DNA from 2 places in the Salinarimonas chemoclinalis genome. Region 2 is predicted to be linked to the other one. Evidence: predicted binding sites of a transcription regulator. Region 2 holds the regulator's gene; the other holds the start of a gene.
What was found. Region 2 encodes LexA, which represses DNA repair genes until DNA is damaged. Its sites were predicted from a motif close to TGTTCNNNNTGTGTTCNG; they were not measured.

Region 1 (15,086 bases), on a different contig from region 2:
CAGGTCACGGACGGCGCCGGCCACCTCGCCGTGATGCGCGACGCCATCGTCACCGTGCTGATCGCGCTGGCGGCGCCCTTCGCGATCTTCATCGTCGCCGGACTCGCCGGCGGCGGCATGCAGCATCGCCTGCTGTGGACCGTCGAGCCGCTGACGCCCAAGCTCGATCGCATCAGCCCCGTATCCGGCTTCAAGCGCGTCTTCGGCATGGAGGCGCTCGTCAACTTCGCCAAGGGCCTGCTCAAGCTCGCGATCATCGGCACGCTCGTGGCCGTCATCCTGTGGGGCGAGCGCGCGCGCGTCGACACGCTGGTGCAGGAGGACCCGACGCTGCTCTTCCTCGAGGTGCGCGATCTCTCGGTGAAGCTGCTCGGCAGCGTGCTGGCGCTGTTCTTCTTCGTCGCGGTGGGGGATTTCCTCTACCAGCGCTTCTCCTGGCTCAAGCGCCAGCGCATGACGCGGCGCGAGGTGAAGGAGGAGTTCAAGCAGTCCGAAGGCTCGCCCGAGATGAAGGCGCGCCGGCGCCAGATCCGCATGGAGCGCGCCCGCCAGCGGATGATGACGGCGGTGCCTCGGGCCACCGTGATCGTCACCAACCCGACGCACTACGCCGTCGCGCTGAAGTACGAGAAGGGCATGCCGGCGCCGATCTGCGTCGCCAAGGGGGTCGACGCGCTGGCGCTGCGCATCCGCGAGAAGGCCCGCGAGCACGACGTGCCCATCGTCGAGAACCCTCCGCTCGCCCGTGCGCTGCACGCGACCGTCGAGATCGACCGGGAGATCCCGGTGGAACACTACTCCGCCGTCGCCGAGGTCATCGGTTACGTCTTGCGGCTCAGGCGGCGTCGGGCATAACCGCTCGAGCGACGAGAACAGGCGACACGCACATGGCTCACACGAGCGACAAGCCGCAGCGGGCGATCGAGCGCAGCGAGACGCCGGGCAAGATCTGGCTCCTCGTCGTCCTCGCGCTCGTGCTGCCGGGTGCCTTCTTCGGCCTCTCCTTCGTCACGAGCGAGCAGGCCCAGCCGCTGATCACGGCGCTGCTCGCGCTGCTCGCCATGGCCGGCGTGTTCTTCATCACGGCCTACGCCATCGGCGCCTTCGGCTTCTCGGCGCAGGGCACGCGCAACGACCTGACCAAGGCGATGGCGGATTCCTCGTCGGAGGGGCTCGTCGTGGTCGAGGGGGACGGGCGCGTCGCCTACGCCAACGAGGCCTATCTCTCCTTCGCGGGCGCCACCGAACTCTCCGAGATCAAGACCGTCGAGCGCCTCTTCCTCGGCGCGCCGGAGGTCTCGGAGGCGATCTACCGCCTCGCCCAGGCCGCGCGCGAGGAGCGCGCGCTCGCCGAGGAGATCCGCCTCTCGCCGGCGCTCGGCGGGCGCGGTGACCACGGCTGGTATCGCGTGCGCGTGCGCCCGCTGCCGCGCCCGGGCGGCAAGCCCGCGGTGCTCTGGTCGATCGCCGACGTGACGCACGAGCGCGAGCGCCACGAGAACGTCTTCCAGGAACTCCAGCACGCCATCGACTATCTCGACCATGCGCCGGCGGGCTTCTTCTCCGTCGAGCCGGACGGCTCGGTCGCCTACATGAACGCCACGCTCGCCGCCTGGCTCGACCACGACCTCGCCAAGGTCGGCTCCGGCGGGCTGGCGCTCGAGGACATGGTGCCCCCCGACGCGGCGACCCTGCTCGCCTCGGTGGAGGGCGCGCCGGGCGAGGTGCGCACCGAGATCTTCGACATCGACATGACGCGCCGCGCCGGCCAGGCGCTGCCCGCACGGCTCTACCACCGCGTCGCCTTCGGCATGGAGGGCGAGCGCGGCGCCTCGCGCACGCTCGTGATCAACCGCTCGGCGGGCGAGGAGGGGTCCGCGGACGCCCAGCGCGCCGCGGAGGTGCGCTTCGCGCGCTTCTTCAACAATACGCCGATCGCCATCGCCACGCTCGGGCGCGAGGGGCGCATCCTGCGCGCCAACGCCCCGTTCGTGCGGCTGTTCGGCACGATGCCGCGCGCCGAGCCCGGCGGCGAGGAGCCGCGCCTCGTCCAGCGGGTGCTGGAGCGCGACCACGAGTCGCTCGCCGGCGCGCTCGCCGCCGCCGAGAGTGCGCGCGCGGCCGAGCCCGTCGAGGTCGGCATCGTCGGTCCCGGCGAGCGCTCGGCGCGGATCTGGACGAGCCCCGTCAACGAGACGGACGGGGAGGGCGAGGTCGCCATCGTCTACGCGCTCGAGACGACCGAGCAGCGCCAGCTCGAGACGCAGTTCGCCCAGGCCCAGAAGATGCAGGCCGTGGGCCAGCTCGCAGGCGGCGTGGCGCACGACTTCAACAACGTGCTCCAGGCGATCATCGGCTATTCCGACCTGCTGCTGGCCAACCACAGGCCGACCGACCCGGCCTTCCAGGACATCATGCAGATCAAGCAGAACGCCAACCGGGCCGCGAGCCTGGTGCGCCAGCTGCTCGCCTTCTCGCGGCGCCAGACGCTGCGCCCCGAGGTGCTCGACCTCGGCGAGACCATGTCCGACCTGACGATGCTCCTGAAGCGCCTGCTCGGCGAGCGCGTCGAGCTCGATCTGCGCCACGGGCGCGACCTGTGGCCGATCCAGGCGGACGTGCACCAGCTCGAGCAGGTCGTCATCAACCTCGCGGTGAACGCCCGCGACGCGATGCCCGACGGCGGGCGCCTGACGATCCGCACCGCGAACGTGCACGCCGAGGAGGCCGCCCGCCTCGAGCGCCCCGGCATGCCGGCGGCGGACTACGTGCTCGTCGAGGTCGCCGACACCGGCACCGGCATCCCGCCCGAGGTGATGGACAAGATCTTCGAGCCGTTCTTCACCACGAAGGAGATCGGCAAGGGCACCGGGCTCGGCCTCTCGACCGTGTTCGGCATCGTCAAGCAGTCCAATGGCTTCGTCTACGTCGATTCGACGCCGGGCGAAGGCGCCTCCTTCAAGGTCTACCTGCCGCGCCACGTGCAGACCTCCGCCGAGGTGGCGGCGGCACGGCTCGGCCCCCTCGCGAGGCCCAACGCCGACCTCACCGGCCACGGCGTCGTGCTCCTCGTCGAGGACGAGGACCCCGTGCGGGCGGTGAACTCCCGCGCGCTCAAGGCCCGCGGCTACACCGTGCTCGAGGCCGCCTCCGGCGTCGAGGCGCTCGAGGCGATCGCGAGGTCCGAAGCGCCGGTCGACCTCGTCGTCTCGGACGTGGTGATGCCGGAGATGGACGGGCCCTCGCTCCTGCGCGAGCTGCGCAAGACGCATCCCGACCTCAAGGTCGTGTTCGTCTCCGGCTACGCCGAGGACGCCTTCAAGAAGAACCTGCCGGAGGGCGAGGACTTCGCCTTCCTGCCCAAGCCCTTCACCCTGAAGCAGCTGGTGGAGACGGTGAAGGAGACGATGGGGCGGTGACGGAGCGGCGGCGGCCCGCCGTGGGCGGTGCGCGCTGCCGGGCTCGCGCGGACCTTTCCTGTGGACGCCGCCGCGGGCGGCGGATCGCGACGACCCGCGTCGGCCGCGCCGGGTGGACCCGGCCGCGGGCTCGCGCGGTCTCGCGCGGTCTCCGGCGGGCGCGCCGCAAACCCTTGCGCGACGGGCGCGGCGGCGGCGCCGGGAATTTTCCGTTCCCTTTTCGTTTTAGCTCTTGCGTAAGAGAACGAAGCGCGTACATTGCGGAGGTCGACGCCGCGTTGAGATTCGTCTCCACCCCGTGCAATAAGGGATTCGCGAAATGGCTCAGACCTCGCTGAGGCTGGTGGAAGGCTCCCCCATGGACAAGGACAAGACGAAGGCGCTCGACGCGGCGCTCTCGCAGATCGAGCGTGCGTTCGGCAAGGGCTCGATCATGCGGATGGGCAAGAACCAGCCGCTCGTCGAGATCGAGACGGTGTCGACGGGCTCGCTCGGGCTCGACGTCGCGCTCGGCGTCGGCGGGCTGCCGCGTGGGCGCATCGTCGAGATCTACGGGCCGGAGAGCTCCGGCAAGACGACGCTCGCGCTCCACACCATCGCGGAGGCGCAGAAGAAGGGCGGCGTGTGCGCCTTCGTCGACGCCGAGCACGCGCTCGATCCGGTCTACGCCCGCAAGCTCGGCGTGCAGCTCGACGACCTGCTGATCTCCCAGCCGGACACCGGCGAGCAGGCGCTCGAGATCACGGACACGCTGGTGCGCTCGGGTGCGGTGGACGTGCTCGTGGTCGATTCCGTGGCGGCGCTCACCCCGCGCGCCGAGATCGAGGGCGAGATGGGCGAGGTGCAGCCGGGCCTGCAGGCGCGCCTGATGTCGCAAGCGCTGCGCAAGCTCACCGGCTCGATCTCGCGCTCGAAGACGATGGTGATCTTCATCAACCAGATCCGCATGAAGATCGGCGTCATGTACGGCTCGCCGGAGACGACGACGGGCGGCAACGCGCTGAAGTTCTACGCCTCGGTGCGCCTCGACATCCGTCGGGTCTCGACGCTGAAGGACCGCGACGAGGCGATCGGCAACCAGGTGCGCGTCAAGGTCGTCAAGAACAAGGTCGCCCCGCCGTTCAAGCAGGTCGAGTTCGACATCATGTACGGCGAGGGCATCTCCAAGGTCGGCGAACTGCTCGACCTCGGGGTGAAGGGCGGCATCGTCGAGAAGTCCGGCGCCTGGTTCTCCTACGACAGCCAGCGGCTGGGCCAGGGGCGCGAGAACGCCAAGACCTTCCTCAAGGACAATCCAGACGTCGCCAAGCGCATCGAGGACGCCATCCGCCAGAATTCGGGCGTGCTGGCCGACCGCATCCTCGACGAGGCGACGCCCACCGCCGACGACCTGGACGAAGGCGAGGCCTGACGCGCCACCCGCTCTCGCGGGGGCGAGGTCCCCCGGCTCGGCGCTCGCCCGGCGCGCGACGAGCGAGCCTCGGACCGGGTCGGGCGATCCGCGAGTTCGGGGTGGGCGAGTTCGGGGTGGGCGAGTTCGGGGTGGGCGAGTTCGGGGTGGGACCGCGCCGCCATGCGCGGCGTGACGCAGCCCGAGGCTCGCGCATCCCCGAGGCGGTGATGCGGCGAGGCGGTGATGCGGCGAGGCGGCGATGCGGCACGGTGCCGCCCGCCGGCTTCGCTCGTATCCGCTTCGCTCGTCTCGGTGTCGCGGCCCCGGGCCGTCTCCGGCCGCCATGCAGGCCCGATCCCGCGGGGCTCGGGGTGGCTCGGTGCCGGTCGAGGGCTGCGCGGAGCGGGAACTGCGGTGCTTCCCGCCGATCATCGCGGCGCGTCTCGTGCCATGGCGCGGACGTCGTGCGTCGGGCGCAGCACGGCGACGGCGAGGCCGAGCGCGGCCGCGGCGAAGAAGGCGGCGGGAAGGCCGACCTCGTCCGCCGCCGCCCCGGCGAGCGCCGGCCCGACCAGCTGGCCGGCCGAGATCAGGAAGAACGTCGCCCCGAAGCCCGCCGAGGGCCGGTCGTTGAAGACGTTGACGCTCCAGATGCCGTAGAGACCCGTCACCAGGATGAAGGCCGCCCCGTAGAGGGCGCCGCCCGCGAGCACGAGGGGCGCGCTGCCGGGCGCTGCCGCGAGGATGGCGGTCACGAGCGCGATCGCCACCGTGCCGGCGGCGAGCACCGTCGAGAGCCCGAAGCGGCGCACGAGATCCCCGGCGAGGCCGCCGGCGACCCCCGCGACGCCGATCAGGATCCAGAACACGCGTCCCGCGTCGGGCGCGAGGCCGCCGCGCGCGACGACGAGTTCGACGGCGAAGGTCCAGAACACCGAGGTCACGAGCCCGAAGGCGAACGCGCCGGCGAAGAGCGGGCGCGCCTCCCGGCGCATCAGGAACGCCCGCGTCAGCCGCGGCGGCCGCGCCGCCGCGCCCGCCGCCGGCCCCGCGCTCCCGCGGCCGGGCAGGAGGAACGCGTTCCAGATCGTCGCGGCGAGCGCCAATGCGGCGAAGACGAGCCAGGCCGTGCGCCACTGCACCCCCGCCAGAATCGCGACGGGACCCGACAGCATGACGCCGAAGCTCGTGCCGGAATTGATCCAGGCGTAGGCGCGGTTCTGGTGGCGCTCCGCGACGAGGCGCATGACCGCGTCCGACATCGGCGGATAGGCGAGCCCGGGGCTCGCCCCCGCGAGCACGACGCCCGCGGCCAGGACCCAGACGTTCGGCGCGAGCCCGATCAGCGCCATGCCGGCCGCCGCCGCGAGCCCGCCGAGGACGACCGGCGGGCGCGGCCCCAGCGTCGCCGACACCGTCGAGCCGAACAGCGTCGCGAGCAGGTAGGCCGCATAGGAGCCGCTGGCGATCAGGCCGAGCGCGAAGGCGTCTAGCGCGAACGCCGCGCCGATCTGCGGCACGAACAGGCCGTAGGTGTAGCGCGCGAGGCCGTAGGTCGCGCCGACGATGGCGATGCCGGCGGGAACGAGCGCGAGGGGCGACAGCGCCCCGTCGCCCCGCTTCGCGTCTTTCCTTGCGTCTCCCTCGGCGTCTCCCCGCCGCCCGCTCGTCCCGCTCACAGCCGCCGAGAGAGCTGGATCGCGATCGTGCGGTCGCCGGTGAGGCCCTGCCAGAGCACCTCGAAATGCCCGCCCTCCTCGCGGATCCGTCGGAATTGCCGGTCGGAGAGCTTGATGCACACGTTGGTCAGCACCCAGGCCGGGAGCGGCGCTTCGTCCGCCTGCGTGCGGTCCGCGCGCCCGCGTGCGTCCCGGTCGACTTCGTGCGCGCACACGGCCGCCAGCACCGGCGGCGACTCGGCGAGATCGACCGGCACGACGAAATGCGCGTAGTCCGCGAGCGTCGCCCGCGTCACCGAGCGCGCCGTCAGTTCGGAGAAGCGCCGCATCTCGGGGAGCGCGTAGAAGGCGCCGATGCCGCCGAGCGCGCCGTCCGCGACGACCTGCATCTCCGAGAGGACGAGGTCGCCCGGCCGGGTGAGCCGCATCAGCCGCGCGCGCGTGTTCGCCGGCGTGTCGTTGCCCTCCTGGAAGCCGAGATGGGTGATCACCATCGGCGCCGCGTCGAGCGCGAGATCGGCGGCGCCGATCGTGTCGTAGTCGACCGTCAGCGGCCGCACCAGCGCGTCCGGCAGGATGCGTGAGACGCCGGCGCGCATCGTCTCGGCGGATTCCGGGTTGATGTCGACGGCGGTGTAGCTCGCCGGCGCGACGCCGAGCCGGGCGAGGCGCTCCAGCATGTGGCAGGTCTTCGTCGGCTCGGGCCCGAGCTCGACCCAATGATAGCGCTGCCCGCCCGCCGCGTGCGAGACCTCGAGCGCCGCCATCGTGAGGAGATCGCGCAGGCCGACGGGATCGTGCGAGGTCGCGCCGATCGTCGGGTCGCCGATCGCCGCCTCGTTCAGCCGGCGCATCAGGCCGAAGATCTCCGCGAGGCGCGAGCGCTCGGCGCGGTCGCCGGACTGCGGCGCGTACTTGCGGCTGTTCGCCCGCGTCACGATGCGGTCCTCGTCGACGCCGAGGTACCAGGCGAGCGAGCGGCAGGCGCGCTGCTCGAGGTCGTCCGCGGCCGACGGAGCGGGTGCGGGAGGGGAAGAGGAAGAGGAAGAGGAAGAGGAAGAGGAAGAGGAAGAGGAAGAGGCTTGGCGGGTCTGGGCGTGCGAGGTCGTCGAGTCCATGGCCGTTCGTCGCTCCGCTTCGAGATTGCCGTGGTTCTTGTAGGTAACCAAAAGCTGTGTTGCAAGGGCTTTTTCCATCTTGACGCTAGGTCAGAAGCGCGGCGCACGCGTGTCCCGCGGCGCGCTGTCTTGCCTCCCGAAGCGCCACGGCGTAGCCCTGTGCGTGCGCCGCCGGCCCGCGTGGGCCGGCGCTCTTCGGGGCGTGATCGATGACCATCCAGAAGCAGGCCGGGTTCTGGCTCGCCGCGTTCGTCGCCACGGCGTTCTTCCTGTGGCTGTTCTCCGACATCCTGCTGCCCTTCGTGGCGGCGCTGGCGCTCGCCTACCTGCTCGATCCCGTGGCGGACCGGCTGGAGCGGCTCGGGCTCGGGCGGCTCGCGGCCACGCTCCTGATCCTGCTCGCCTTCGTGCTCGTGTTCGTGCTCGTGCTGGTGCTGATCCTGCCGCTCGTCGCCCGCGAGACGACCGCGTTCCTCGAGACCCTCCCGGCCTACGTGACGCGCCTGCAGAGCCTGCTCGTCGAGCGCGGCGCGCCGCTGCTCGACTATCTCGGCGTCGAGATCTCGGGCGAGGAGCTCCAGCGCAACATCGGGGACATCGTCTCGCGCGGGGCGGGCTACCTCGGCACCGTCCTCGGTACGCTGCTGGCGAGCGGGCAGACGGTGATCTCGGTCTTCTCGCTCCTCGTACTCACACCCATCATCGCCTTCTACCTGCTCGTCGACTGGGACCGGATGGTCACCACCGTCGACGGCTGGCTCCCGCTGCGCAACCGCGCCACCATCCGGCGGCTGGCGGGCGACATCGACGACGTGCTCTCGCGCTTCGTGCGCGGGCAGGCGACGCTCTGCGTCATCCTCGGCGGCTTCTACGCGCTCGCGCTGATGGCGATAGGGCTGAATTTCGGGGCGCTGATCGGGCTCGTGGCCGGGCTCCTGTCGGTCATCCCCTACGTCGGCTCGATCACGGGGCTGCTCCTTTCGGTGGGCGTCGCCATCGTCCAGTTCTGGCCGGACTGGATCTGGATCGTCGCGACGCTCTCGATCTTCCTGTTCGGCCAGTTCGTGGAGGGCAACTTCCTCTCGCCGAAGCTGCTCGGCGGGGCGGTGGGCATCCACCCGGTCTGGCTGATGTTCGCTCTGTTCGCCTTCGGCTCGCTGTTCGGCTTCGTGGGCCTGCTGCTCGCCGTCCCGCTCGCGGCGATGGTGGGCGTGCTCACCCGCTTCGCGATCGGCCGCTACCTGGAGAGCCCGTTCTACGATCCGGCGCTCGGGCGCGGGCCGCAGCGCCCGGCGGAGGACGGGGATGGCTGAGCCGGGCGGGCGCATGCGCCAGCTCCCCCTCGACCTCGCCGGGGCACCGAGCCACGCCGAGGAGGACTTCCTCGTCGGCCCCTCGAACGAGGCGGCCTACGCGGCGATCGAGGCCTGGCCGCGCTGGAGCGACCCGGTGCTGCGTCTCGAGGGGCCGCGCGGCTCCGGCAAGACGCATCTCGGCGCGATCTGGGCCGCCCGCGCCGGCCCCGTGCGCATCGCCGCGCGCCTCGTGCGCGAGGAGGACGTGCCGCGGCTCGCGGCCGCGGGCGCGATCCTGCTCGAGGACGCGGACGCCGGCCCGCTCGACGAGCCGGCTCTGTTCCACCTGCTGAACCGGGTGCGCGAGCGCGGTGGCTGCGTCCTGATCACGGCGGCGAGCCCGCCGGAGGCCTGGGGCATCGCCACCCGGGACCTCCTCTCGCGGCTGCGGCTCGCGCCGGTCGCGCGGCTCGCGGCGCCGGACGACGGGCTGCTCAAGGCCGTGCTGGTCAAGCTCTTCCTCGATCGCCAGCTCGTCGTCGACACGAGCGTCGTGGACTTCCTCGCCCTGCGCCTCGAGCGCTCGCTCGCCGCGGCGGGCGAGGCGGTGGCGGCGCTCGATGCCGAGGCGCTCTCGGCCAAGCGGCGAATCACGCGGCCGATGGCGGCGCAGTACCTCGCGCGGCTGACCGGAGAGGAGGGGGCGCAGGACGCCGGCGGCGCCGCGGTCGAGGCGGGGCCCGATCGAGGTCGGGCCTGACCGGCCGCGCCCTTCCGCCCGCCCGGCCTTGCCTCTATCATCACCCCGTCACATCGATGGCGTTCGAGTGGGGGCGCCGATGCGACGACGGGGAGAGAATCTTGCGCGCCAACATCACCCGCGAGGAAGTTCAGGCGATCGCCGAGGTGGAGAACCCGCCCGCGGTGCAGAAGGGCGAGGCGCCGGAGGGCGCCGACCTGCGCGGCACGCCGCATCGGTTCGTCAACCGCGAGCTCTCGTGGCTGCAGTTCAACCGGCGGGTCCTGGAGGAGGCGCAGAACCCCAATCATCCGCTGCTGGAGCGGCTGCGCTTCCTGTCGATCTCGGCCAACAACCTGGACGAGTTCTTCATGGTGCGCGTCGCCGGCCTGAAAGGGCAGGTGCGTTCCAACGTCTCCGCGGTGAGCCAGGACGGGCTCACCCCCTCCGAGCAGCTCGCGCGGATCGCGCAGGCGGTCTCGACGCTGGCCAGCGACCAGCAGGCCCGGTGGCGGGCCCTGGCACCGGAGCTGCTCGAGGAGGGCATCGCCATCGTCGGGGAGGGGGACCTCGACGGGGCCGAGCGCGCCTGGCTCGAGGACCACTTCCTCCACCACGTCTTCCCGATCCTCACCCCGCTCGCCATCGACCCGGCGCACCCCTTCCCGTTCATCCCCAACCTGGGCATGACGATCGCGCTCAAGCTGCGCCGCCGCAGCGACGGGCGGCTGCTCAACGCGCTCATCCGCCTGCCGCTCAAGATCGACCGCTTCATCAAGCTGCCGGACGGCGGGGCCGGCCTGCGCTTCGTGGCGCTCGAGCAGGCGATCGAGATGCACGCCTCGCGGCTCTTCCCGGGCTACGAGCGAATCGGCCAGGGGTGCTTCCGGGTGATCCGCGACAGCGACCTCGAGATCGAGGAGGAGGCGGAGGATCTCGTGCGTGTCTTCGAGACGGCGCTCAAGCAGCGCCGGCGCGGCAGCGTGATCCGTCTCGAGATCGAGGCCTCGATGTCCGATGATCTCGCCCAGTTCGTCTCCGACGAGCTCGACGTCGCCCCCGACGAGGTCTTCAAGGTCGACGGCATGCTCGCCGTGAACGACCTCTCGCAGATCGTCGGGCTCGAGCGGCCGGAGCTGAAGTTCAAGCCGTATGCGCCGCGCTTCCCCGAGCGCATCCGCGAGAAGGGCGGGGACGCCTTCGCCGCGATCCGCGAGAAGGACATCGTCGTCCACCACCCCTACGAGAGCTTCGACGCCGTCGTCGGCTTCCTGGAACAGGCCGCGCGGGATCCCAACGTGGTGGCCATCAAGCAGACGCTGTACCGCACCTCCTCGCAATCGCCCATCGTGGCGGCCCTCGCGGAGGCGGCGGAGGCCGGCAAGTCCGTGACCGCGCTCGTCGAGCTCAAGGCGCGCTTCGACGAAGAAGCCAACATCCGCTGGGCACGCGACCTCGAGCGGGCCTCGGCCCAGGTCGTGTTCGGCTTCATCGAGCTCAAGACCCACGCCAAGCTGTCGATGGTGGTGCGGCGCGAGGGGGGAAACCTCGTGACCTATTGCCACGTGGGCACGGGCAACTATCACCCGATCACGGCGCGCATCTACACCGACCTGTCGTACTTCACCGCGGACCCGGTGATCGCCCGCGACGTCTCGCGAATCTTCAACTACATCACCGGCTACGCCGAGCCCGCCGAACTCGAGCGCATGGCGGTCTCGCCGGTGACGGCGAAGAAGCGGCTCCTCCAGCACATCGAGGAGGAGATCGCCCACGCGACGGCGGGGCGGCCGGCGGCGATCTGGCTCAAGTGCAACGCGCTCGTCGACGCGCAGATCATCGACGCGCTCTACGACGCCTCCGCCGCCGGCGTGCAGGTGGATTGCGTCGTGCGCGGGATCTGCTGCCTCAGGCCCGGCATCCCGGGCCTGTCCGAGACCATCCGCGTGAAGTCCATCGTCGGGCGCTTCCTCGAGCACTCGCGCATCTACGCCTTCGGCAACGGCCACGGTCTGCCGCACGCCAAGGCGCACGTCTACATCTCGTCCGCGGACCTGATGCAGCGCAACCTCGACCGGCGCGTCGAGGCGCTCCTGCCGATCACGAACCCGACCGTGCACCAGCAGGTGCTCGATCAGATCATGCTCGCGAACCTGCTCGACAACCAGCAGAGCTGGCGCGTCCTGCCCGACGGGTCGAGCGAGCGCATCGTTCCGGACGCGGACGAGGAACCTTTCAACGCGCACAAGTTCTTCATGACGAACCCGAGCCTCTCGGGTCGTGGAAAGTCGCTGAAGACGTCGAGCCCGCGGGAGCTGTCGCGGCGCCGGCGGGCGAGGAGCTAGAGCATCATCCCACCCGGGGGGCTCCGGCGGACAGGGGCGAGATCGTTGGACACGACGAGCGACAAGACCAACCCGCGCGACACCGCGCCCGGCCGCCTCAAGGTCGGGCGGCCGATCGCGATCATCGACATCGGCTCGAACTCGGTGCGTCTCGTCGTCTACGAGGGCCTCACCCGCGCTCCGATGCCGATCTACAACGAGAAGGTCCTGTGCGGGCTCGGCCGGCACGTGGTCTCGACCGGGCGGCTCGAGGACGAGGCGGTGGCGCGCGCGCTCAGGGCGCTCGCCCGCTTCAAGGTCCTGTGCGAGACGATCCGGGTCGGCGAAATCCTCGTCCTCGCCACCGCGGCGGCGCGCGACGCGCAGAACGGGCCGGACTTCCTGTCGCGGGCCGAGGAGATCGTCGGGCGGCCGATCGAGCTGCTCTCGGGCGCCCGCGAGGCGGAGCTGTCGTCCCTGGGCGTGATCTCGGGCTTCCACGAAGCGGACGGGATCGTCGGCGACCTCGGCGGCGGCTCCCTCGAACTCGTCGACGTGGCGGGTCTCGAGGCTGGGCAGGGCGTGACGCTGCCGCTCGGCGGGCTGACGCTGCAGGATCTCTCCGACGACAGCCCCAAGAAGGCGCGCCGTCTCGTGCGCGAGGCGCTGCCGCGGGCGCCGCAGCTCGCGCGGCTCAAGGGCCGCACCTTCTACGCGGTCGGCGGCACCTGGCGCAACCTCGCGCGCCTGCACATGGCCGAGCGCGGCTACCCCTTGCGCGTCATGCACGACTACCGCATCGATCCCGCCGACGGGCTCGCCTTCCTCGAGATGGTGGAGCGCACGCCCGCCACCGCGCTCAAGGAGATCGACGCGGTCTCGGACGCGCGCCGGCCGCTGCTCGCCTACGGCGCCATCGTGCTCGAGGAGATCATCAAGCTCGGGCGGCCCGCGAGCATCGCCGTCTCGGCGCTGGGCGTGCGCGAAGGCATCCTGTTCGAGCGGCTCGACGACGATCTCAAGGCCCGCGACCCGCTGATCACGGCGGCGGCGGACTTCAACGTCCTGCGCGCCCGCTCGCCCGGGCACGGCGTCGAGCTGGTCTCGTGGACGGACACGCTGTTCGAGACGCTGGAGCTCGACGAGACGCCGCAGGAACGGCGCCTGCGCCACGCCGCCTGCCTGCTCGCCGACATCGGCTGGCGGGCGCATCCGGACTATCGCGGCGAGCAGAGCCTCAACATCATCGCCAACGGCGCCTTCGTCGGCATCGACCATCCCGGCCGCGCCTATCTCGCGCTGTCGAACTACTTCCGCCACGAGGGCCTGTCGCTGGAGAAGGCGAGCGCGCAGCTCAAGGGCCTCGCGACCCCGCGGCTGATCGGGCTCGCGCGCATCCTCGGAGGCGCCTTCCGCGTGGCCTATCCGGTCTCCGTCGCGATGGAGGGCGTGCTGCCGAAGACGGCGCTGATCGCGCGCGGCGGCGCGAAGGGCCCGCGCATCGTCCTCAACCTGCCCGAGGACATGGGTGACCTCGTCGGCGAGCGGCTGGTCGGACGGCTCAAGCAACTCGGGCGGGTGCTGGAGCGCGAGCCGAAGATCCAGGTGGGGTGAGACGACCTCGCGCGTCACGGCCGTGCCCCCGCGGAGCGAACGACGGCGGCGTGCCGGCGCGCCCGCACGTCCGCTGCGAGGCGATCGCGCGCCTCGACATCCCCGACGCCGTCGTTCCATGGGCGAGCCCCGGCGCTCGCACGACGCCGTAGACATGCGGCTGGCGCAGTGCGGTTGACAATTGTAAAGAAATCGTTGACCAATTATACCGTAGGTGGCGTAGCCTGCAGCCGAGGCGCGCATTTGGTCCCGCGAGGGGCGCCGCAACCTTCGTTCTATGGATCGGGAGACGAAGACGATGGCCGAACGCCCGAAGAATCTCGAATACTACGGCGACATATACGGTAACCTGCTGCCCGACGCGGCGAAGATCGCGGAACAGCAGCGTGCGTCCGACGGTGTTCCGGACGCGCGGACCCGCGACATGGTCGCGACGAGCGTCGCTCAGGCCCTCTCGCTGACGCCGGCGAGCTTCATTGCGAAATTCGACGAGGTCTGCGACTGCGCCGTGAAAGGCGGGCATGCCTCCGAGACCGAAGCCTCGCTCTTCCGGCGTTTGGGCCATGCCTATGCGCGACGGGACGAGTCGGAGGCGGGCGCGGTTCTGGACGAGATCGGACGCCACTCCGACGGGTCGGCGCTCCTGAAGAAGGTGCAGGAAACGTTGCCGGAGGCGCAGGCCGAACGGCGGGAACGCCATCCCAGGAGGTTCTGGCAGTTGGTGGGAGGCTATATCGGTCTCTGGATCGGCGCCGCCCTCGGCGGCGGCTGGTACGGCGCGGCTCTCGGCTTCAAGATCGGATACGAGCTGGCCGGGGTCATCTACGACCGCACGGGTGGCGGGCCATCGGGAAGCAACGTCATGGCCAGACCGAACGGCGAGCCCTGTACACAGCCCGTGTGGCTCTGAAACCTTTCCGATCGACGGCTGTTCCAGAGGAGAGGGAACCGATGTTTGAGCGCCCGGAAAAACTCGAATACTATGGCAATATTCACGATGATGTTTCGAAACGCTTTGGAAAGCCCCCGGAGCCGAGCGTCTCGCCCGACGACGTCTCGGACCTCGGAACGCGTCGCCTGATCGCGACGTCGGTGGCGCAGCTCCTCTCGCTGACGCCGGAGAGCTTCGAGGCGAAGTTCACCGAGATCTGCGATTGCCTCGTCCGACGCGGAGTCGCCTCGGCCTCGGAAGCCGATCACCTCCGGCGCCTGGGCCACGCCTACGCGCGCCGAGACGAGGGGCGTGCGCTCGAGGCGATCGAAGCCATCGCAGGCATCACCGCCCCCTCCCCCTTCCTGCGGGCGCTGAAGAACGAGACGGCGCAGACACAGACGATGTCGAACGACGGGGACAAGGACAAGAAACTCTGGAAGCTGATCGGGGGGCTGATCGGCGCCGCGGTCGGCGGCCTGATCGGCGGCTGGTCAGGGGCGTCTCTGGGCTTTCTGGTCGGCTCCGAGATAGCCTTGTACATCCACGAGACCTACGGGGGTGGCCGGCGGGG
Region 2 (15,086 bases):
CCGCAGCGCGAGATCGAGCGCCACCTCGTCGTTGAGCGAGAGCGGTCCGACCGGCATGCCCGCGGCCTTGCCGGCGTTCTCGATCATCGCCGGCGGCACGCCCTCGACGAGCATCTTGTGCCCTTCGAGGATGTAGGCGCCCACGCAGCGATTGGCGAAGAAGCCGCGCGCGTCGTTGACGACGATCGGGGTCTTCTTGATGGCGCGCACGAAGTCGAGCGCGACGGCGAGCGCCTCGTCTCCGGTCTTCTCGCCCAGGATGATCTCGACGAGCATCATCTTCTCGACCGGCGAGAAGAAGTGGATGCCCACGAAGCGCTCCGGACGCGACGAAGCCTTCGCCAGCCCCGAGATCGGCAGCGTCGAGGTGTTCGAGCCGAAGATCGCGGTCTCGCCGACGGCGGCCTCGACCTTGGAGATGACCTCGGCCTTGACCTTCGGGTCCTCGAACACGGCCTCGACCACGAGGTCGCAGCCGGCGAGCGCCGCGTAGTCGTCCGCCGCGGTGATGCGCGCCAGCAGCGCGTCGCGGTCGGCGGTCTTGGCGCGGCCCTTCATGACCTGGTCGGTCATGAGCTCGTGCGAATGGGCCTTGCCCTTCTCGGCCGCCTCCCTGTCGCGGTCGACGAGCACGACCTCGAAGCCCGCGTTCGCCGCGACGTAGGCGACCCCCGCGCCCATGAAGCCCGCGCCGACGACGCCGATCCGCTTCAGCGAGGTCTCGCCCACGGAGGCGGGGCGCCGGGCGCCCTTGTTGAGTTCGCCCATCGAGACGAAGAGCGTGCGGATCATCGCCGCTGCCTCCTTCGAGCGCAGGATGTGGGCGAAATAGCGGGACTCGACCTTGAGCGCGAGATCCATGGGCAGCTGCAGGCCCTCGTAGACCGATTGCAGGATGGCCTTCGCGGCGGGGTAGTTGTCGTTCGTCTCGCGGCGATAGATGGCGTTCGCCGCGGGCCAGATCTGCATGCCGGCGGGGGAGTAGACCTTGTTCGAGGGCAGCTTGAAGCCCTTCTGGTCCCACGGCGCCACCGCGGAGCCGCCGTCGCGGATCCAGGCCTTGGCCGTGTCGATCAGCTGGTCGTGCGGCACGACCTGGTGGACGAGGCCCATGTTGCGCGCCATCGATCCCTTGATCTGCTGGCCCTTGAACAGCATCTGCAGCGCGTCGCCCGTCTGCATCAGCCGCGCCACGCGCTGGGTGCCGCCGGCGCCGGGGAAGAGCCCGACCTTGATCTCGGGAAGCCCGACCTTGGTGCGGTCGTGATCGCACAGGATGCGCTGGTGGCAGGCGAGCGCGAGCTCGAAGGCGCCGCCGAGGCAGGTGCCGTGGATCGCCGCGACGAAGGGCTTGCCGCAGGTCTCGAGCCGTCGGTAGAGCAGCGAGAGCCGGCGCGATTGCTCGAAGAAGACGCGCATCGCCTCCTCCGCGCCCTTCTCCGCGGCGAGCTTCGCGTGCATGGCGCGAAGCCCCTGGAGCATCCCGAGGTCGGCGCCGCCGGAGAAGTCCTTCTTGCCGGACGCGATCACGCAGCCCTCGATCTCGGCGGTCTCGGCGACGTGCTCGATCACGCGGGCGAGCTCCTCCATCACCTCGGGGGTGATGACGTTCATCGAGCGCCCGGGCATGTCCCAGGTGAGGAGTGCGATGCCGTCGGCGTCGGTCTCGAAGCGGAAGTTGGTGAGGTCCATGGTCTTGTCTCCCGGCTCTCTCAGACGCGCTCGATGATGGCGGCGGTGCCCATGCCGGCGGCGACGCACAAGGTGACGAGCGCCGTCTGCTTGCCCTGGCGCTCGAGCTCGTCGAGCACCGTGCCGAGCACCATGGCGCCGGTGGCGCCCAGCGGATGGCCCATGGCGATGGCGCCGCCGTTGACGTTGACGATCGCCGGATCGAGGTCGAAGGCCTGGATGTAGCGCAGCACCACAGACGAGAAGGCCTCGTTGATCTCGAAGAGGTCGATGTCGTCCTTCGTCATGCCCGCCTTCTTCAGCACGAGCTCGGTCACGTCGACGGGGCCCGTCAGCATCAGCGCGAGGTCGGAGCCGATCGAAGCGAAGGCCTTGATGCGCGCGCGGGGCGTCAGGCTCGCCATCTCGCCGGCCTTCCTGGAGCCCACGAGGACGGCGGCCGCGCCGTCGACGATGCCGGACGAGTTGCCCGCGTGGTGGACGTGGCGCACCGCCTCGACGTCGGGATGGGCTGCGATCGCCACCGCGTCGAAGCCCGCCATGTCGCCCATCTGCTCGAAGGCCGCCTTGAGCCCGCCGAGCGACTGCATGTCGGTGGACGGCCGCATGTGCTCGTCCTTCGCCAGGATGGTGAGGCCGTTGACGTCGCGCACCGGCACGACGGAGCGCGCGAAGCGGCCCTCGTCCCAGGCCCTGGCCGCACGCTTCTGGCTCTCCACCGCGAAGGCGTCGACGTCGTCGCGGGAGAAGCCGTACTTGGTGGCGATCAGGTCGGCCGAGATGCCCTGGGGCAGGAAGTAGGTGTCGATGGCGAGCTTCGGGTCGACGGGCCAGGCGCCGCCCGACGCGCCCATGCCGATGCGCGACATGGATTCGACGCCGCCGCCGATCGCCATCTCCTTCATGCCGCTCATCACCTGGGCGGCGGCGAGGTTCACCGCGTCGAGGCCCGAGGCGCAGAAGCGGTTGATCTGGACGCCCGGCACCTCCTTGCCGAAGCCGGCCTTGAGCGCGGCGGCGCGGGCGATGTCGCCGCCGGCCTCGCCGACGGGGTCGACGCAGCCCAGCACGACGTCCTCGATCATCACCGGGGGCAGCCGGTTGCGGTCGCGGATCGCCTTCAGCGCGGTCACGGCGAGATCGACCGCCGGCACCTCGTGCAGCGACCCGTCCGGCTTGCCGCGTCCGCGGGGCGTGCGGACGTGGTCGTAGATGTAGGCGTCGGTCATGGATGCCTCCCTGTGGCGTTCGGTTCGTATGCGCCGTGGCTCGCTCAGAACGCCTCCGCCGGCAGCGCCATCGTCGTGTCCGCGCCCGCGGAGATGCGCGCCAGCTGGGCCGCGGTCTCGGGCATCAGACGCTCCATGTAGAAGCGCCCGACGACGAGCTTCTCGGCCATAATGCGCTCCATGCCGGGCGCACCCTCCTTCGCGAGCGCCGCCTCGGCCATCAGCCCCCACATCCAGCCCATCGCGACCAGCCCGAACATGTGCATGTAGTCGGTCGCTCCGGCGCCGGCGTTGTCGGGCTTGGCCATGGCGTTGTTCATGAACCACATCGTGGCCTGCTGGAGGCGCCCCAGGCCCTCGCCGAGCGGCCCGATATAGGGCTGCATCGCGGGGTCCGACGCGTTCGCCTTGCAGAAGGCCTCGACCTCGCCGAAGAAGGCCATCACCGCGCGCCCGCCGTCCTTGGCGAGCTTGCGGCCGACGAGATCCATCGCCTGGATGCCGTTGGCGCCCTCGTAGATCATGGTGATGCGGGCGTCGCGGACGAACTGCGACATGCCCCACTCCTCGACGTAGCCGTGCCCGCCGAACATCTGCTGGGCCTTGACCGCGTTGTCGAAGCCGAGATCCGTGAACACGCCCTTCACGACGGGCGTCATCAGGCCGAGGAAGTCGAGGGCCTTCTGGCGCGCGGCCGCGTCCGGCGAACGGTGGGCGATGTCGCTCTCGAGCGCCGTGCGCAGGATGAGCGCACGCGCCGCCTCGTTGATGGCGCGGATCGTCATCAGCGTGCGGCGCACGTCCGGGTGGACGATGATCGGGTCGGCCGGGCCGTCCGGGTTCTTCGGGCCGGTGAGCGAACGGCCCTGGAGGCGGTCCTTCGCGTAGGCGACGGCGTTCTGGTAGGCGACCTCGGAGACCGCGAGGCCCTGGACGCCCACCGCGAGCCGCGCCTCGTTCATCATCACGAACATGGCCGCGAGCCCGCGATTCTCCTCGCCGACGAGCCAGCCCGTGGCGCCGTCGTAGTTCATCACGCAGGTGGCGTTGCCGTGGATGCCCATCTTGTGCTCGAGCGAGCCGCAGGAGACGCCGTTGCGTGCGCCCAGCGAACCGTCGTCGTTCACGAGCATCTTCGGCACGACGAAGAGCGAGATGCCCTTGGTGCCCTGCGGCGCGCCCTCGATGCGGGCGAGCACCAGGTGGACGATGTTCTCGGTGAGGTCGTGCTCCCCCGCCGAGATGAAGATCTTCGTGCCGGTGATGGCGTACGAGCCGTCGCCGTTGGGGACCGCCTTGGTCTTGATCATGCCGAGATCGGTGCCGCAATGCGGCTCGGTCAGGTTCATCGTGCCCGACCAGGTGCCCTCGATCATCTTGGGCAGGTACGTCGCCTTCTGCTCCGGGGAGCCGTGCTCGATCAGCGCGGCGATGGCGCCCATCGTCAGGCCCGGGTACATGGCGAGCGCGAGGTTCGCCGAGGAGGCGAACTCCTGCATCACCGTGTTGAGGGTCGTGGGCAGGCCCTGGCCGCCGAACTCCTCGGGCGCCGAGAGCCCGAGCCAGCCGCCCTGGACGTAGGCCTCGTAGGCCGCCTTGAACGCCTTGGGCGCGGCGACGCTGCCGTCGGCGTTGCGCGTGCAGCCCTCCTGGTCGCCCGCGAGATTGGTCGGCGCCCACGACGTCTCGGTCAGCTTCGCGCCCTCCTCGAGGATCGCCGCCACCGTGTCGGGCGTGGCGTCGGCGAAGCCCGGCAGATCGGCGTGGCGCGACAGCTTCAGGACGTCGTCGAGGATGAAGGACGTGTCGGCGACGGGGGCCTTGTAGACCGGCATGGGCTCTCTCCCTAGGGATCGGGCGGGCGTTTCGCACGGATGCGCGCCGTGGATAGTTCATATATAAACTATCTCGTCGCCGCTGGCTAGAGGGAGGCCGCGTCCCGGCGGGCCGCCGCCCGGGGACCCCGTCGTCGCCGATCCGTTCACCGTCCCGCGACGAGTCGCCGCGATGGGGGTTGCGGAACGCATGGGGAACGGGTATGAGTTCCGCGTTTGTTTTCCGCGTGACCGCCATCGCGATTCGGCCGGCGGCGCGGAAGGCTCGAGGACGGGGTCGCTCCATGCTCACGCGCAAACAGCACGAACTGCTTCGCTTCATCCACGAGCGGGTGCGGGAGACCGGCGTCCCGCCTTCCTTCGACGAGATGAAGGACGCGCTCGACCTCAAGTCGAAGTCGGGCATCCACCGGCTGATCACGGCGCTGGAGGAGCGCGGCTTCATCCGGCGGCTGCCGAACCGGGCGCGGGCGCTCGAGGTCGTGCGCCTGCCCGAGGGCCTGGGCGTGCCGTCGAGCCGGCGCTTCAACCCGAGCGTCGTCGAGGGCGGGCTCGCGGCGAAGCCCAAGGCCGCGTCGGCGCCCGCGGCGCCGCCGAGCGTTCCGGACGAGGAGCGCGGCATCCAGATCCCGGTCATGGGCCGGATCGCGGCGGGCGTGCCGATCTCGGCGATCCAGTCGCAGAGCCACTCGATCACCGTCTCGCCGGACCTCGTCGCCTCGGGCGAGCATTTCGCGCTGGAGGTCCGCGGCGATTCGATGATCGAGGCGGGCATCCTCGACGGGGACATCGTCGTCGTGCGCAAGCAGGACGTGGCAAACACCGGGGACATCATCGTCGCGCTGATCGACGACGAGGAGGCGACCTTGAAGCGCTTCCGCCGCCGCGGCTCCTCCATCGCCCTCGAGGCGGCCAACCCCGCCTACGAGACGCGCGTGCTCGGGCCGGACCGGGTGAAGATCCAGGGCAAGCTGGTGAGCCTGTTCCGGCGGTATTGAGCGGGGTCGGCGTATCCGGGATCGGACGGTTATCGGCGGCGATGCCGCTCCCGCGCCGAGCCCCCGATCACCGCCGGAGCATCCACATCGCCCCGCCGGCGAGCAATCCCCAGAACGGCGCGCCGATGCCGAAGAAGGCCACGCCGGAGGCGGTGGTGACGAAGCAGACGAGGGCGGCCATGCGCGCCTTCTCGTCCGCGAGCGCCGCCTGGATCGCGCCCGCGAAGCTCGTCAGCAGCGCGAGGCCGGCCACCGCCTGAATCAAGATCGGCGGCGAGGCCGCGATGAAGGCGGCCGCCGCGCCCGCGGAGAGGCCGAGCGCGACGTAGACCGCCCCCGCCGTCGCCGCCGCGACCCAGCGCTTCGCCGGGTCGGGATGCGCCTCGGGTCCCGCGCACAGCGCCGCGGTGATGGCGGCGAGGTTCACGAGATGGCCGCCGAAGGGGGCGGCGATCGCGCTCGCGACGCCGGTGCCGACGAAGACGGGCCCGACCGGCGGTCGGTAGCCGTTGGCGGCGAGCACCGCGAGCCCCGGCACGTTCTGCGAGGCCATCGTCACGAGGAAGAGCGGCAGGGCGAGACCGACGAGCGCGTCGAGCGAGAAGGTCGGAGCGACGAGCACGGGCCGGGGTGCGAGCGCGGCCCAGGACGCCTCGGGCAGCGGTGTCGCCGCGAAGACGAGGCCGATCGTCACCAGAACCGCGAGCGGCACGGCATACGGCCGCGCGAAGCGCAGCGCCGACGCCCACACGACGACGATCGGCAGCGCCAGCGCCGGCTCCACCAGCGTCGCGCGCGCCGGGGCGAGGCACAGGTCGAGCAGGATGCCCGCCAGCATCGCGGCGGCCAGCGGCATCGGGATGCGCTCGACGGCGCGGCCGAACGGCCGGATCACCCCCGCCAGGATCACGAGGACGGAGGCCGCCAGGAAGGCGCCGACCGCGACCGGGAAGCCCCCCGGGTAGGCGCCGGTCGCCACGAGCAGCGCCGCGCCGGGCGTGGACCAGGCGATCGAGATCGGCAGCCGCGTGCGCCAGGACAGGCCGATCGCCAGCACGCCCTTGACGAGGCATACCGCGAGCAGCCCGGACGCCGCCTGGGCGGGCGTGGCGCCCACCGCGACGAAGCCCTGCAGCAGCAGCGCGAAGGTCGAGGCGAAGCCGACGAGCGCCGCGAGCGCCCCCGCCGAGACCGGCTGGATCGGCCCGCCGCCCCCCTCCGCCGGCGCGCGCGCCTCCGCCGTCCCCGTGCCGCCCGCCATATCGCTCATGTCCCGCTTACGTCCCGCTCGTCCAGCCGTGCGAGACTGCCGCCCGGCGGGCACGCACGCCACCCCGCGCGCGCCGACCAGGGCTGCGCCGCGGGCGGTGCGCGTCACTCCTCCAGCGCCCGCGCGATCTCCCAGGCGAGGCTCTCCGCGTCGAGATCCTCGCCGTTGGCGAGCACCACCACGGAGACCCCGGTGTCGAGCCCACGATAGTAGTACGCCGCCGTGCCGTACCAGGAGCCGCCGTGCGCCGCGACCGTCCTGTCGAAGTCGTCGGTGTACAGCGACCAGCCCCAGCCGTAGCCGGCGCCGCTCTCGTCGGCGATCCGCTCCCCGTCGTCGAAGGCACCCTGCGAGACCAGGAGTTCGCCCGGTGCGAACCCCTCCGCGAGCGCGGCCTCGTAGCGGGCGAGATCGGCGAGGCTCGTCCAGATCGAGCCGTCGCCCTCCACCGACGTATCCCATCCGCTCGCCTCGAAGGCGCCGTCCGTCCCGGCATGGCCGGAGGCGCGACGCGCCTCGTCCCGCGGGTAGCCGGAGGCGGAGGACGTCATGCCGAGCGGCTCGAAGACGCGGGCGTGCAGCACCGCGTCGAGGCTCTCGACGCCGTCGGCCGCGGCCACGAGGGCGCCGAGCACGAGATAGCCGGTGTTCGAGTAGGCGAAGACGGTGCCCGGCTCGGCGTCGAGCGGCATGCCCGCGACCCAGGCGAGCACGTCGCCGTTGGTCGTCGTCTCGTCGAAGCCGAGCCCCGGCGCGTCACCGAGGTAGTCCGGCAGGCCGCTCGTGTGGCGCACGAGATCCTCGAGCAGGATCGCCCGGCTCGCCCCTTCCGGGAGCGCTGGCAGCATCGTCAGCACGTCGGCGACGGGGGCGGTCGGATCGAGCGTGCCGTCCTCGACCAGGAGCGCCGCGGCGAGCGCCGTCATCTGCTTGGAGACCGAGGCGAGGTCGAACAGCGTATCCGGGGTGACGGGCTCCTGCGATTCGATGTCGGCGACGCCGTAGCCCGCGAGGTGCCGCACGACCCCGTCCTCCGCGACGAGGACGGCGAGCCCGGGCGTGTCCGACCCCACGTGCGGGGCGACGAGGGCGTCGACGTCCGCGAGGCGCTGGGCGAGGGCGGCGGAGGGGGCCGCGAGCAGCGCGGCGGCGAGGCAGGAGGCGATGCGCGCACCGGCGCGAGCGCGGCGGGCGGGGAGGTGCGGGATCGTCATCGGGAGAGGTCCGGTGCGCTGGCGGATCGGTCGTGCGAGCTTAGCTCGGCCGTGCCGGCCCGCAAGAGGCGCCGGGGTCGATCACACCAGCTCGAACTCCAGGATCAGCGTGCGCTGGAGCAATGAATAATTGTCGTCGGAGATCATCGTGAGGATGGTCTCGCCGCCCGGGCCGCGGTGGACCGCGAGCCCTTCCATGTTGTCGATGGCGTTCGTCCAGTCCGCCTCGAAGATCGTCGGGCCGTCCAGGGTCGCGCCGGGCGCGAGGGCCGCGCCCGACACGCGGCGGATGCGCGCGGCGACGCCGCTGATCAGCGCGTAGCGGCGCTCGAGCAGCAGGAGGTCGCCGTCCGGCAGGACGGCGCAATCGGTGATCTCGAAGGCATCGGAGCGCGCGACCGCGAAGGTCGCCCCGGCGGCCGGCCCGGTGAGGACGACGCCGACCGTCGGCGTCGCGTCGCCGCGGCGCGCGCGCTCGGCGATGGCGACGAGGGCGCCGGGGAAGGCGGACGGCGCGGGCGCGACGAAGAGGCTCTCGATTCCCTTGTTGCCGGGCCAGCGGTCGAGCACGGCCCGCACGGCCGGCGGCAGCGGGAGCGGCGTTCCCGGCGCGGCGATGCCGGCCCGCAGATCGTAGGCGAAGACCACCTGCTCCTGCTCGATGCCGACGTAGGCCGTCCCGCCGTCGAGCGTCAGCGCCTCCGCGTCGTGGAGCCCCTGGCGCCACAGGAGCCCGCCCTCCGGTCCCAGCAACGGCGCGAGCACCGCGTTCGCGAGATCGACGATGGCGCCGTCGCCCCCGCGCCGGATGTCGGCGGCGAGGAAGTAGCCGTGGTCGGAGACGGCGAGCAGCGCGCCGCCGTCGTCGAGGACGACGAGGCTCGAGAACCCGCCGAACGTGCGCTCGCCGGATTGCACCTCGATCCCGCCGCGATAACGCAGCCGCCCGTGGCGGCCGTCGACGAGGCCGTTCGCGCCCAGGTCGCGGATCGGGTAGGTCCGCAGCGCCAGCGGCAGCGGCCCCGAGAGATCCGCCCGCGCCCGCGGCGCGGGGGCGATCGCGCCGGCGGCGACCGTCGCCAAGCCGGCCAGCAGCCCCCGGCGGGGAAGCCTCAACGCGCGCCCCGGCGACCGCCGGCGGCCCGACGCGGCATCACGCCCGCCCGCGGCGCGGCGCCGGTGTCCTCGAACAGCTCGGCCAGCTTCTCGGTCATCACGCCGCCGAGCTCCTCGGCATCGACGATGGTGACCGCGCGGCGATAGTAGCGTGTCACGTCGTGGCCGATGCCGATGGCGATCAGCTCCACCGGCGAGCGGGTCTCGATCTCCTCGATGACGAAGCGCAGGTGCTTCTCGAGGTAGTTGCCCGGGTTCACCGAGAGGGTCGAATCGTCGACCGGCGCGCCGTCGGAGATCACCATCAGGATGCGCCGCTGCTCGGGCCGACCGAGCAGGCGCTTGTGCGCCCAGTCGAGCGCCTCGCCGTCGATGTTCTCCTTGAGCAGCCCCTCGCGCATCATCAGGCCGAGGTTGCGCCGCGCGCGCCGCCAGGGCTCGTCCGCGGCCTTGTAGACGATGTGGCGCAGGTCGTTGAGCCGGCCCGGGTTCGCCGGCTTGCCGGCCTGGAGCCATTGCTCGCGCGACTGCCCGCCCTTCCAGGCGCGGGTGGTGAAGCCGAGGATCTCGACCTTGACGCCGCAGCGCTCGAGCGTGCGCGCGAGGATGTCGGCGCAGGTGGCCGCCACCGTGATCGGGCGCCCGCGCATCGAGCCGGAATTGTCGATCAGCAGCGAGACGACCGTGTCGCGGAATTCCGTGTCCTTCTCCTGCTTGAAGGAGAGCGGCGTCATCGGGTCCATGATGATGCGCGGCAGCCGGGCCGGGTCGAGGATGCCCTCCTCGATGTCGAACAGCCAGGAGCGGTTCTGCTGGGCGAGGAGCCGGCGCTGCAGGCGGTTGGCGAGGCGCCCGACGACGCCCTGGAGATTCGACAGCTGCTTGTCGAGATAGGCGCGCAGCCGCGTCAGCTCCTCGGCGTCGCACAGGTCCTCGGCGTGGACGATCTCGTCGTGCGCGGTGGCGAAGGCCTTGTAGTCGGGGATCCGCGGCTCGTTGGCGCGCGGGGGCGGCGGCCGCCAGCTCTCGTTGGCCTCCTCGCTGTCGGCGTCCTGCGCGTCCTCCGGCATCTCGCCCGACGGTCCGTCGGCCGCCTCCTGCGAGCCCTCCTCCATCTCGTCGGTCGCCTCGTCGGAGATCTCGATCTCCGCCTGCTGGCCCTGCGCGTCCTCCTCGGTCTCGCCCTCCCGGCTCTCGTCGGACTGGTCCTCGCCCTCCTGCTCCTGCTCGTCCTCGCTCTCCTCGGGCTCGAGCTCGCTCTCCTCGACCATGTCGAGGGAGACGAGGAGGTCGCGCACGCCCCGGGCGAAGGCGCGCTGGTTCTCGATGGTCGAGAGCAGGCCGTCGAGGCTCGTGCCGGCCTTCGCCTCGATGTGCCCGCGCCAGAGGTCGACGATCTTCGCGGCCGCCTTGGGCGGCTTGCGGCCGGTGAGCCGCTCGCGGACCATCAGCGCGAGCGCGTCCTCGATCGGCGCGTCGGCGCGATCGGTGATGTCCTCGTACTTTCCACCGCGGTGGTAGCGGTCCTCGAGCATGGCGTCGAGGTTGTCGGCGACGCCCTCCATGCGCCGCGAGCCGATCGACTCGCAGCGCGCCTGCTCGACGGCGTCGAACACCGCGCGCGCCGCCGCGCCCTCGGGCGTGAGCCGGCGATGCATCGCGCCGTCGTGGCAGGCGAGCCTGAGCGCCATCGAATCCGCGTGCCCGCGCATCACCGCGACGTCCTGCGAGGACGCCTTGCGCGGCGGCTCGGGCAGGCGCGCCCGGTCCGAGGTGAGGAGCGGCCGGTCGGAGGCGTAGGTCACCTCCAGCTCGGGCGCACGCGCGATGGCGCGCAGGCACGCGGCCACCGAGCGCTTGAGGCCCTCGTTGGGCGCGTCCCGCTTCTCGCCGGGCTTGCGGTTGGAGATGGCCATGCGGACCCTGTCGCTGCTTGCTTTCGTGCCTCAGGAGAGCACGACGTTGGCCGAGCTCTCCGGCAGCTCCTTGCCGAAGGACCGCTGGTAGAACTCGGCGACCAGGTTGCGCTCGAGCTCGTCGCACTTGTTGAGGAAGGTCAGGCGGAAGGCGAAGCCGACGTCGCCGAAGATCGCGGCGTTCTCCGCCCAGGTGATGACCGTGCGCGGGCTCATCACCGTGGACAGGTCGCCGTTGACGAAGGCGTTGCGGGTGAGGTCGGCGACGCGCACCATCTTGTCGACGGTGTCGCGACCCTTGTCCGTCCCCTGCCAGGACTTCACCTTCGAGAGCACGATCTCGACCTCGCGGTCGTGCTCCAGGTAGTTCAGCGTGGTGACGATCGACCAGCGGTCCATCTGCGCCTGGTTGATCTGCTGCGTGCCGTGATAGAGCCCCGACGTGTCCCCGAGCCCGATCGTGTTGGCGGTCGCGAACAGGCGGAAGGACGGGTGCGGGCGGATGACGCGGCTCTGGTCGAGCAGCGTCAGGCGGCCCGAGCTCTCCAGCACGCGCTGGATCACGAACATCACGTCCGGGCGCCCGGCGTCGTACTCGTCGAAGACGAGGGCGACGTTGTGCTGGTAGGCCCAGGGCAGGATGCCGTCGCGGAACTCCGTGACCTGCTTGCCGTCCTGCAGGACGATGGCGTCCTTGCCGATCAGGTCGATGCGCGAGACGTGGCTGTCGAGGTTGACGCGCACGCACGGCCAGTTCAGCCGCGCCGCCACCTGCTCGATGTGCGTCGACTTGCCGGTGCCGTGGTAGCCCGTGACCATGACGCGCCGGTTGAAGGCGAAGCCGGCGATGATGGCGAGCGTGGTCTCGCGGTCGAAGATGTAGTCCGGATCGACCTCCGGCACGTGCTCCTCGCCCGCGGAGAAGGCCGGCACCTCGAGATCGCTGTCGATGCCGAAGGCCTGGCGCACGGACAGCTTCAGGTCCGGGATGCCGCTCGTCGTCTCGGCTCGGGTGTCGGTCGTCGCCTGCATGAACGCCTCTCTCTCGCGGACCGGTGCGCGGCGCGCTCCTCGCGCCGCCCGCGTCTCGCGCTCGCGGTCCTGGTTACGCCCCGCCGCCGCGCCATGCAACGTCGGGGCCGGTTTCGACGCCGGTGCGTCGGCTCGTGATACGGGTCGGTCTCCTAGCACAGGCCGGCGGTCTTGAGCGTGTCGTGGGCGCGGATGATGTCGCGCAGCCGCTCCTCGTAGGCGCGGTCGCCGCCGTGGGCGTCCGGGTGGAAGCGCTTCACCAGCGCCTTGTAGGCCGCCTTGATGGTCGGCGCGTCCGCGCCCTCCTCGAGACCGAGCACGTCGAGCGCCTGGCGCACGGGGCCGGAATAGCGCGGGCGCGGCGGCTCCGGCGCACGCCGCGTCTCGCCGACGCCGCCCTCGCGCAGCACGTCGAACGGGTCGTGATAGGCCCAGTCCCGGGCGTAGGCGCCGGCGCGCGCGCCCTTCGCCGCACGCTCCCGGGCGGCGGGGTTCACGCCCATCGACCAGGTGGGGCGATGCCCGATGACCGAGTCCTTCTGGTAGGCGGCGACCGCCTCCTCCGGCATGTCCTTGAAGTAATTGTACGAGGCGTTGTAGGCGCGCACGTGGTCCATGCAGAAGCGCCAGTACTTGCCCTCCTGGCCGCGGCCCTTGGGCGCGCGATAGAGGCCCTGGCCGTCGCAGCCGGGATGCTCGCAGGCGGGGGCCTGCGCGGTCTTGGCCGCGCTCTCGGCATGGGCGTCGACCTTCTCGGCCTTCGGCTTGATGCGGATGCGGTCGAACAGGGGCGAGTTCAGGTCCATGGTCCGGTGATTATGAGCCATGACCGCGCGCGGGCAAGGGCCGAGAGGGGCGTGCGCGTCGCAATGAAGGCTTGACGCGGCGATGCGGCGCGGGCGACGCAAGGCAGGCATTCCCCACGCGCGGAGAGACGGCCCGGCATGAGCGACACGACGCCCGAAACGACGCCCACGATGAAGAGCCTGATCGAGACGCGGCTTTCCGACGCCTTCGCGCCCGTGCGCCTCTCGGTCGTCGACGAATCCCACCTCCATGCCGGCCATGCCGGCTGGCGCGAGGGTGGCGAGACCCACTTCCGGATAGAGGTGGTCTCGGACGCCTTCGCCGGCAAGAGCCGGGTCGAGCGCCACCGGCTGGTCAACGCCGCCCTGAAGGAGGCCTTCGACCGGGGGCTCCACGCGCTGGCGGTCAAGGCGGAGGCGGCGTCGTCGTGAGTGAAGCCGCCACGAGCAGCCGCGCAGGCCCTGCCCCTTCCCTGTAGGGGAAGGCCGCGTGACGGATGGGGCGCGGCGCGAAGAGACGCGTTCCGCGAAGCGGAAGGGGCGGTTTCCGCTGCCGCCGTCGCATTTCGGCTTCGCCGAACGCGCGTGCCGCGCGCCCCATCCGTCTCGGCTTCGCCGAGCCACCTTCCCCTACAGGGAAGGAGAACGCTCGCGCAGCCCGCGCGTGCAGAGCTTTCAGCCGGTTGGGCGATCCACCGATCTCCCTGGAGGGCGTTCGAAGTGCGCCCCGAGAGCAGGTGTCACCCTGCCGGCACGTCTCGATCCTCACTGAACCAGGCGCGGGCCGCCCATCGGCACGCCGTCGGTCTCGGCGAGGATGCCCAGCCTGCGCGCCACTTCCGTGTAGGCCTCGATCAGGCCGCCGAGATCCTTGCGGAAGCGGTCCTTGTCGAGCTTCTCGGCGGACTTCATGTCCCACAGCCGGCACGAATCCGGGGAGATCTCGTCGGCGACGACGATGCGCATCATGTCGCCCTCCCACAGCCGGCCGCACTCGATCTTGAAGTCGACGAGGCGGATGCCGACGCCCAGGAAGAGCCCGGACAGGAAGTCGTTGACGCGGATGGCGAGCGCCATGATGTCGTCGATCTCCTGCGGCGTCGCCCAGCCGAAGGCGGTGATGTGCTCCTCCGACACCATCGGGTCGTCGAGCTTGTCGTTCTTGTAGTAGAACTCGATGATCGAGCGGGGCAGCTGCGTGCCCTCCTCGAGCCCGAGCCGCTTCGACAGCGAGCCGGCGGCGACGTTGCGGACCACGACCTCGAGCGGGATGATCTCCACCTCGCGGATGAGCTGCTCGCGCATGTTCAGCCGGCGGATGAAGTGCGTGGGCACGCCGATGTCGTTGAGGTGCTGGAAGACGAACTCGCTGATGCGATTGTTCAGCACGCCCTTGCCGTCGATGACCTCGTGCTTCTTGGCGTTGAAGGCGGTCGCGTCGTCCTTGAAGTGCTGGATGAGCGTCCCGGGCTCGGGTCCCTCGAACAGGACCTTCGCCTTGCCCTCGTAGATCCGACGGCGGCGATTCATGGGCGTGTACCGTGGCTTGTTGAAATCCATGGGAAGGCCTGAGGCTCCTGGCTCTCGAACGGCCCGCCGCCGGGGGAACGCATGATGGCGGGCACGGTCGAGCGGCAATGAGGGCCGCCCGTTCGCGGGGACCCTATCCGAAGAGATGGGGATGCACAACGCGCCTTTCACGCTCGGGTAAACGCCCGCGCGGAACCCCGTGCACGGGCTCCTACGCAGCATGCCGGGTGGCGCGCGGCGGGCGGGGGCGATATACCGGCCTCGCGGGCACGGGCCCGCGTGTCGCAACGCGCATCGGATCGGACCATGACCACCTTCGACGACCGCGAATCCGCCTTCGAGAACAAGTTCGCGCACGACGAGGAACTCCGCTTCAAGGCGATGGCCCGCCGCGACCGGCTCATCGGCCTGTGGGCCGCCGAGAAGCTCGGCAGGACCGGCGACGAGG

Region 1: the regulator LexA is predicted to act here: its motif matches at 3,630-3,647, upstream of recA (recombinase RecA).

The regions. Positions count from the first base shown of each region.
Region 1 is NZ_JBGMWH010000011.1:3,493-18,578, forward strand. It holds gene flhB (flagellar biosynthesis protein FlhB) at 1-855, shown strand, start outside; gene cckA (cell cycle histidine kinase CckA) at 888-3,419, shown strand; gene recA (recombinase RecA) at 3,739-4,830, shown strand; gene AB9M23_RS16055 (MFS transporter) at 5,241-6,491, opposite strand; gene AB9M23_RS16060 (L-histidine N(alpha)-methyltransferase) at 6,488-7,429, opposite strand; gene AB9M23_RS16065 (AI-2E family transporter) at 7,819-8,922, shown strand; gene AB9M23_RS16070 (HdaA/DnaA family protein) at 8,915-9,664, shown strand; gene AB9M23_RS16075 (RNA degradosome polyphosphate kinase) at 9,721-11,988, shown strand; gene ppx (exopolyphosphatase) at 12,034-13,581, shown strand; gene AB9M23_RS16085 (hypothetical protein) at 13,880-14,491, shown strand; gene AB9M23_RS16090 (hypothetical protein) at 14,533-15,086, shown strand, end outside.
Region 2 is NZ_JBGMWH010000016.1:33,124-48,209, reverse strand. It holds gene AB9M23_RS18765 (FAD-dependent oxidoreductase) at 1-1,692, opposite strand, end outside; gene AB9M23_RS18760 (acetyl-CoA C-acetyltransferase) at 1,713-2,921, opposite strand; gene AB9M23_RS18755 (acyl-CoA dehydrogenase C-terminal domain-containing protein) at 2,966-4,756, opposite strand; gene lexA (transcriptional repressor LexA) at 5,041-5,754, shown strand; gene AB9M23_RS18745 (benzoate/H(+) symporter BenE family transporter) at 5,822-7,024, opposite strand; gene AB9M23_RS18740 (serine hydrolase domain-containing protein) at 7,129-8,238, opposite strand; gene AB9M23_RS18735 (esterase-like activity of phytase family protein) at 8,320-9,354, opposite strand; gene cobT (cobaltochelatase subunit CobT) at 9,351-11,270, opposite strand; gene cobS (cobaltochelatase subunit CobS) at 11,301-12,302, opposite strand; gene AB9M23_RS18720 (J domain-containing protein) at 12,455-13,108, opposite strand; gene AB9M23_RS18715 (BolA family protein) at 13,247-13,540, shown strand; gene purC (phosphoribosylaminoimidazolesuccinocarboxamide synthase) at 13,874-14,668, opposite strand; gene AB9M23_RS18705 (DUF1476 domain-containing protein) at 14,945-15,086, shown strand, end outside.